2 linked regions of the Youhaiella tibetensis genome follow. The protein of the gene in region 1 binds, or shares a complex with, the protein of each later gene. Links are inferred from orthologs where the notes say so. Each region holds a gene or a part of one and is shown on either strand. Other genes may lie near its edges. The genes, in order: uvrB and FNA67_RS14845.

The links.
Region 2: the proteins of uvrB (region 1) and FNA67_RS14845 are in contact, whole or in part, in a crystal structure (PDB 7EGT), measured with the Thermus thermophilus proteins. The link is inferred for Youhaiella tibetensis from one-to-one orthologs. Residues at the interface, in WP_096411307.1 of Thermus thermophilus: Glu23, Leu25, Arg26, Asp27, Gly28, Glu29, Arg30, Phe31, Arg55, Glu326, Asp327, Phe328, Glu379, Ser382, Gln383, His398, Gly400, Arg401; in WP_096412145.1 of Thermus thermophilus: His654, Arg656, Phe657, Gln666, Asp668, Glu669, Lys680, Arg681, Leu682, Ser683, Lys685, Tyr686, Ala687.

Annotation. Positions count from the first base shown.
Region 1 is NZ_CP041690.1:3,243,176-3,246,707, reverse strand. What follows is about bases 74-3,290. They hold uvrB (excinuclease ABC subunit UvrB), read right to left. Parts: upstream 2,911-3,290; coding sequence 274-2,910; downstream 74-273. Other genes in these bases: FNA67_RS15865 (DUF2568 domain-containing protein), read left to right, coding at 3,152-3,290. Outside these bases: more of FNA67_RS15865, read left to right, coding at 3,291-3,493; FNA67_RS15860 (DUF1801 domain-containing protein), read right to left, coding at 3,508-3,532. UniProt on the Escherichia coli protein: The UvrABC repair system catalyzes the recognition and processing of DNA lesions. A damage recognition complex composed of 2 UvrA and 2 UvrB subunits scans DNA for abnormalities.
Region 2 is NZ_CP041690.1:3,026,791-3,030,127, forward strand. The notes cover bases 162-3,183. They hold FNA67_RS14845 (ATP-dependent helicase), read left to right. Parts: upstream 162-516; coding sequence 517-2,850; downstream 2,851-3,183. Other genes in these bases: FNA67_RS14840 (hypothetical protein), read left to right, coding at 162-440; FNA67_RS14850 (50S ribosomal protein L11 methyltransferase), read left to right, coding at 3,047-3,183. In the rest of the region: more of FNA67_RS14840, read left to right, coding at 42-161; more of FNA67_RS14850, read left to right, coding at 3,184-3,337. UniProt on the Escherichia coli protein: A helicase with DNA-dependent ATPase activity. Unwinds DNA duplexes with 3'-5' polarity. Translocates on single-stranded DNA with 3'-5' polarity. Initiates unwinding more efficiently from a nicked substrate than double-stranded DNA.

The sequences.
Region 1 (3,532 bases):
CGCGGTCGGGTTGAGTTCTATCCCGGTTCTGCTGGCGCCTGGAGGGCTTTTGGGTCCTGGGGCCGGTGGTTGGGGCGGCCCCTCACCCGGCCTGCGGCCGACCTCTCCCCGAGGGGGAGAGGTGAAGTGGGGGGCAAGGACGCTTGTTTTCGTCGCCATGAGGGATGAAGGCGGGGATCGCGGTTGGGCTGAGTTCTATCCCGGTTCTGCTGGCGCCCGGCGTTCGTCGGGATAGCCGCTCTTCACCCCCACAAGGGGGAGAAGGCGCGGGGGTCAGTCGGCGGCGAGGTCGGCGCCTTCGAGGGTGTCGAGTTCCATTTCGCGCAGGCGCTTGATTTCGTCGCGCAGGCGTGCGGCGCGTTCGAATTCGAGGTTGGTGGCGGCTTCGCGCATCTGGGCTTCGAGGTCCTTGATGACGGCGGCGAGGTTGGCGCCGACCTGGACCTGTTCCTTGCCGTCCTTGCCCTTGCCGATGGAAACGGTGACGTGGTCGCGCTCGGCGACGGAATCGACGATGTCGAGGATGTTGGAGCGCACCGATTGCGGGGTGATGCCGTTGGCCTCGTTGTAGGCCATCTGCTTTTCGCGGCGGCGATTGGTTTCGGCCAGCGCGCGTTCCATCGAGCCGGTGGTGTTGTCGGCATAGAGGATGACGCGGCCATCCACGTTACGCGCGGCGCGGCCGATGGTCTGGATGAGCGAGGTTTCGCTGCGCAGGAACCCTTCCTTGTCGGCGTCGAGGATGGCGACGAGCCCGCATTCGGGGATGTCGAGGCCTTCGCGCAAGAGGTTGATGCCGACCAGCACGTCGAAGGCGCCCAGGCGCAGGTCGCGGATGATCTCGATGCGCTCGATGGTGTCGATGTCCGAGTGCATGTAGCGCACGCGGATGCCCTGCTCGTGCATGTATTCGGTGAGGTCCTCGGCCATCTTCTTGGTGAGGACGGTGACGAGGGTGCGATAGCCGTTCTTGGAGGTCTGGCGGATCTCGTCGACGACGTCGTCCACCTGGCTCTTGGCGGGGCGGATCTCGACGGGCGGGTCGATGAGGCCGGTGGGGCGGATGACCTGTTCGGCGAAGACGCCGCCGGTCTGCTCCATCTCCCACGAGCCGGGCGTGGCCGAGACATAGACCGATTGCGGGCGCATGGCGTTCCACTCCTCGAAGCGCAGCGGACGGTTGTCCATGCAGGAGGGGAGGCGGAAGCCGTATTCGGCGAGCGTGGCCTTGCGGCGCAGGTCGCCACGATACATGGCGCCGAGCTGGCCGATGGTGACGTGGGATTCGTCCACGAACACCAGGGCGTTGTCGGGCAGGTATTCGAAGAGCGTCGGCGGCGGCTCGCCGGGGCGACGACCGGAGAAGTAGCGCGAATAGTTCTCGATGCCGGCGCAGGAGCCGGTGGCTTCCATCATCTCGAGATCGAAGAGCGTGCGCTGCTCAAGGCGCTGGGCTTCGAGGAAGCGGCCGGCGCCGTTGAGCTCCTGGAGGCGGGCGGCAAGCTCCTGCTTGATGAGCTTGATGGCCTGGTTCATCGTCGTGCGCGGCGTCACGTGGTGGCTGTTGGCGAAGACGCGGATGAAGGTGAGGTCGGACGACTTCTTGCCGGTCAAGGGATCGAACTCGGCGATGGCCTCCACCTCGTTGCCGAAGAGGGTGATGCGCCAGGCGGCGTCTTCATAGTGGGCCGGGAAGAGCTCGATGGTGTCGCCGCGAACCCGGAAAGTGCCGCGCACGAAGCCGGTGTCGCCGCGCTTGTACTGGAGGGCGACCAGCTTGGCGAGGAGCTCGCGCTGGTCGATCTTCTCGCCCTTCTGCACGTCGATGGTCATGGCCGTGTAGTCTTCGACCGAGCCGATACCGTAGATGCAGGACACCGAGGCGACGATGATGACGTCGTCGCGTTCGAGCAGGGCGCGGGTGGCCGAGTGGCGCATCCGGTCGATCTGCTCGTTGATGGTGGATTCCTTCTCGATATAGGTGTCGGTGCGCGGAACGTAGGCCTCGGGCTGGTAATAGTCGTAGTAGGAGACGAAGTACTCGACCGCGTTCTCGGGGAAGAAGGACTTGAACTCGCCGTAAAGCTGGGCGGCCAGCGTCTTGTTGGGGGCGAGGATGAGGGCCGGGCGGTTGGTGCGGGCGATGACCTGGGCGGCGGTGAAGGTCTTGCCCGAGCCGGTGACGCCGAGCAGGACCTGGTCGGTCTCGCCGTTCTCGATGCCTTCGATGAGCTCAGCAATGGCGGTGGGCTGGTCGCCGCGCGGTTCATAGTCGGTGACGAGCTTGAAGGGGATGCCGCCTTCGCGCTTTTCGGGGCGCTCCGGGCGGTGAGGCACCCAGGGGGCGGAGCCTTCCACTTCCTTGCGGCCGTTGAGGATGATGTCTTCGAGCGCCTTGACGGTGGCGCTGATGCCGACGGTGGCGGCGCCTTCGAGGGACGAGCCGCGCTTTTTGGATTTCGCCTTGGCGGTATCGAGCGCATCGCGCAGCTTGCCGAGGACTTCCGGGTCCTTGGCGGCTTCGCGGGAGATGTCGCGCGCCGTCATGCGGTCGCGGGCGGCGCCGGAGGGCATGTGGTTGAAGCCGGCCTGCATGCCTTCCTCGAGGCCGGGCAGGTTGGTGGGGCGATCAACGGAGTTGGCCTTGGACTTGGGAGCCTTGAGGGCCATGCCGGTGGCGGTGTCGCGCCTGGACTGGGTGGTGCGGCGCTTTTCGAGCGCGGTTTTCGGGGCGACGGCTTCCTCGGCGGCGGCGCGGTCGGCGCGGTCGAGGGCGCGCTTGTTGCGCAGGCGTTCCTGCGGCAGCGGCTTGCTCGCGGCCATGTCCTCGGCCTTCTCGATCTCGCCCAGGAAGTCATCGATGGAAAATTCGGCTTTGCCCGGACGGGCGGATTTCTTCTCGGAGGCCATGGTCGATCCGTCTGCTGGCGCGGAGGCAGTTTCCTCCGACGCTCCCACGATAGATAGGGCTCGTGACAGGTAATGTCAGTAGTGGCGTGATTGGTTGCCCCTGCTTAGCATGCCAGGAACGGAAAGGGAACAGGGGCGCGAGCCTCCAAACACAAATGCAGGTCGGAAATACGACCTTGGCGGAGAGGCAGCGCGGAGCGTTCGTGGCAGGGTGGCGCGTGACGGAAACAGGAGGTTAGGCGTGGATATCTTGAAGGGGGGCAACCTGCTGGTGGCGTTCGTTGCGGAATTGGCGATGCTGGCGGCTTTCGTGGTGTGGGCGCTTGGGCTCGACCAGGCAGGCTGGCTCAAGTGGCTGATCGCGGTGGTGGCGGTGGTCGTGGCCGCGACGGCCTGGGGCATCTTCGCGGCGCCGAAGTCGGGCATGCGGCTGGGCGAGCCGTGGCTGACGGTCTTCAAGGTGGCGATGTTCGCACTGGCAGTGCTGGCACTTCAGGCGGCGGGCCGCACGGAATGGGCGGTGGTGCTGGGCGTGGTCGCCGCCGCGAACCTGGTGCTGATGCATGCCTGGGGGCAGGCTTAGGACAAGAGACGCCGTCAGCGTCGGCGATAGGTCAGCGCG
Region 2 (3,337 bases), 220 kb from region 1 along the record:
CCGTGACACTCCACCGCCCTCCCGCCGCCCAAGGAGTAACGATGATGAAATGGCTCGCCGCGCTCGCCGGACTGATGGTGATCCTCTTCGCCGGAGCGCCGGCCCATGCGGCCGACGCCTGCGCGACGCCGGGCAAGTTCGTCTTCGCCAACGTCGCCACCCAGCGCGCCGCCATCCCACCCCGGGAACACACGACCTATGCCGCCCTCGGCCTGCGCGCCAAGCGCAACGGCTGTTCGCTCGCCATCGTCTGCACGCCCGCGGTCACGGGCGAGGATCGCTACAAGATCGCCGGCCAGCGCTGCGCCGCCGTTCGCCAGGCCCTCGCCCGCTACGAACGCCGGCCCGAATTCCGCAGGGCCATCCAGGACTCGATCGAAAAGCTCCCACCCAAGGGCCTGAACTTCCCCGCCGGCTCGGTGGTCGTGATCCTTCGCTAGTCGCGGCTGCATATACATTCACCCCCGCCGCACCTATATTGCGCAACGAGAACAAAAAGAGATTCGTCAATCCCGCATGCCCGCTGAACCGCAAAGACTCGCCCCGTCCGCAGGAGGCCCGATTACCAGCCAGCTCGGCCGGCGCGGACCTGACTATCTGCAGGGGCTCAATGAAGAGCAGCGCGACGCCGTCCTGACCATCGACGGGCCGCTGCTGGTTCTCGCCGGCGCGGGTACGGGCAAGACGCGCGTCCTCACCACCCGCATCGCCCACATCCTTTCCACCCGCAAGGCGCGCGGCTCGGAAATCCTGGCGGTGACCTTCACCAACAAGGCCGCCCGCGAGATGAAGGAGCGCATCGCCAGTCTCGTCGGCTCCTCGGTCGAAGGCATGCCGTGGCTGGGCACGTTCCACTCCATCGGCGCGCGTATCCTGCGCCGCCATGCCGAACTGGTGGACCTCAAGCCCGCCTTCACCATTCTCGATACCGATGACCAGATCCGGCTCATCAAGCAGCTCCTCGAAGCCGAGAACATCGATGAGAAGCGTTGGCCGGCCCGGCAGTTCGCCGGCATGCTCGACGACTGGAAGAACCGGGGCCTGCTTCCCCGGGACGTGACCCCCGCCGAGAGCGGCTTTTACGCCAACGGCAAGGGCGCCAAGCTTTACGCCGACTACCAGGCGCGCCTCAAAACCCTCAATGCCGCCGATTTCGGTGACCTGCTGCTCGAATGCATCCGGCTCTTCCGCGAGAACCCGAAGGTGCTCGAGGAATATCACCAGCGCTTCAAGTACATGCTGGTGGACGAGTACCAGGACAGCAATGTGGCCCAGTATCTCTGGCTGCGCCTGCTCGCCCAGGGGCGCCCGGCCAACGAGGCCAATATCTGCGTGGTGGGCGACGACGATCAGTCGATCTACGGCTGGCGCGGCGCCGAGGTCGACAACATCCTGCGCTTCGAAAAGGATTTTCCGGGCGCCAAGGTGATCCGGCTCGAGCGCAACTATCGCTCCACCGCCAATATCCTGGCGGCCGCCAGCCATCTCATCGCCCATAACGAGGGCCGGTTGGGCAAGACCCTACACACCGATGTCGCCGAGAAGGGTGAGACGGTTGCCGTCACCTCCGTCTGGGACAGCGAGGAGGAAGCCCGCCAGATCGGGGAAGAAATCGAGCAGTTCCAGCGCCAGGGCGAAACGCTCAACTCCATGGCGATCCTGGTGCGCGCCTCGTTCCAGATGCGCGAATTCGAAGAGCGCTTCATAACCCTGGGCCTCAACTACCGCGTAATCGGCGGCCCGCGCTTCTACGAGCGCAAGGAAATCCGCGATGCGCTGGCCTATTTCCGTCTCGTGGCGCAGCCCGCCGACGACCTGGCCTTCGAGCGCATCGTCAACACGCCAAAGCGCGGCCTGGGCGACTCCACGCTCAAGATCCTCTTCGATGCCGCCCGGCACCAGAACGTGCCCCTGCTCTCGGCGACGCGCATGCTCATCGAGACCGAGGAGCTCAAATCCAAGCAGCGCACCACCCTGCGCGACCTCGTGGGACAGTTCGACGATTGGTCCGAACGCCTGCGCACCATCCCGCATGCCGAACTCGCCGAGCAGATTCTCGATGAGAGCGGCTATACGGCCATGTGGCAGAACGACAAGTCCGCCGACAGCCCGGGGCGCCTCGAAAACCTCAAGGAACTCGTGCGCTCCATGGAAGAATTCGAGACCATGGGCGGCTTCCTCGAGCACGTCGCGCTGGTCATGGACCGCGACAGCTTCGAGGCCGACGACGCCGTTTCCATCATGACGCTGCACTCGGCCAAGGGCCTCGAGTTCAACACCGTCTTCCTGCCGGGCTGGGAGGAAGGCCTCTTCCCCCATCAGCGCTCGCTCGACGAATCCGGCCGCGCCGGGCTCGAGGAAGAGCGGCGCCTCGCCTATGTCGGCATCACCCGCGGCCGCAAGCGCGTGCGCATCAGCCTGGCCCAGAACCGCCGCATCCACGGTCTCTGGCAATCGGCCATCCCCTCGCGCTTCCTCGATGAACTCCCCGCCGAGGTGGTGGAGGTCAAGGACACCGGCTCTTCCTATGGCGGCTACGGCTATGGCGGGCGCACCGCCAACCGCTTCCAGTCGGTCGACCCCTTCGAGAGCGTCTACGAAACCCCAGGCTGGCAGCGTGCCCGCGCCCAGCAGGCCCAGCGCAAGGGTTCGGGCCCGCTCACCATCGAAGGCGAGCTGGTTGCACGCTCCGTCGATCTCGGCCCCGGCTCGGGCTACAAGGTCGGCGACCGCGTGTTCCACAATAAGTTCGGCTACGGCGAAATCGCCGCGCTCGAGGGTAACAAGCTCACCATCGATTTCCAGACCGGCCGCAAGAAGGTGCTGGATAGCTTCATCCGCAAGGCCTGAAGCCCAGAGCCTGCGGCTCCCCACTCTCAATCCCTCCCCACAAGGGGGGAAGCGTTGGGGCACTCTCGAGCCAGCAGGTCTCCCTCCCCCTTGTGGGGAGGGAACAAGGGTGGGGGTCCCGGCACCACCCCGCTCCGATTGACTCTCCCGGCCTGAGGCTGCATGAACGGCGCTTCCCATAGCACCGAGCTTTCACATGACCGTCGACCAGGTATCCGTCGCCCTCACCAAGGATCAGGCCTATGCGCTGGTCGATGCCGTCATGGAGCGTGACGACCTGGCGCTGACCGCCTCCGCCCATGAAGACGCCGAGACCGGCGAGTGGGTGTTCGAGGCCACGGTCGAGAGCCCGGCCAATCTCGAAGCCTTCAACGAACTCGCCCGCCAAACGCTGGGTGGCGATGTCGCCTTCGCCATCGAGGCCATAGACCCCGAGATCAACTGGGTCGCCAAGTCGCTCGAAGGCCTGCAGCCGGTTTCGGCCGGC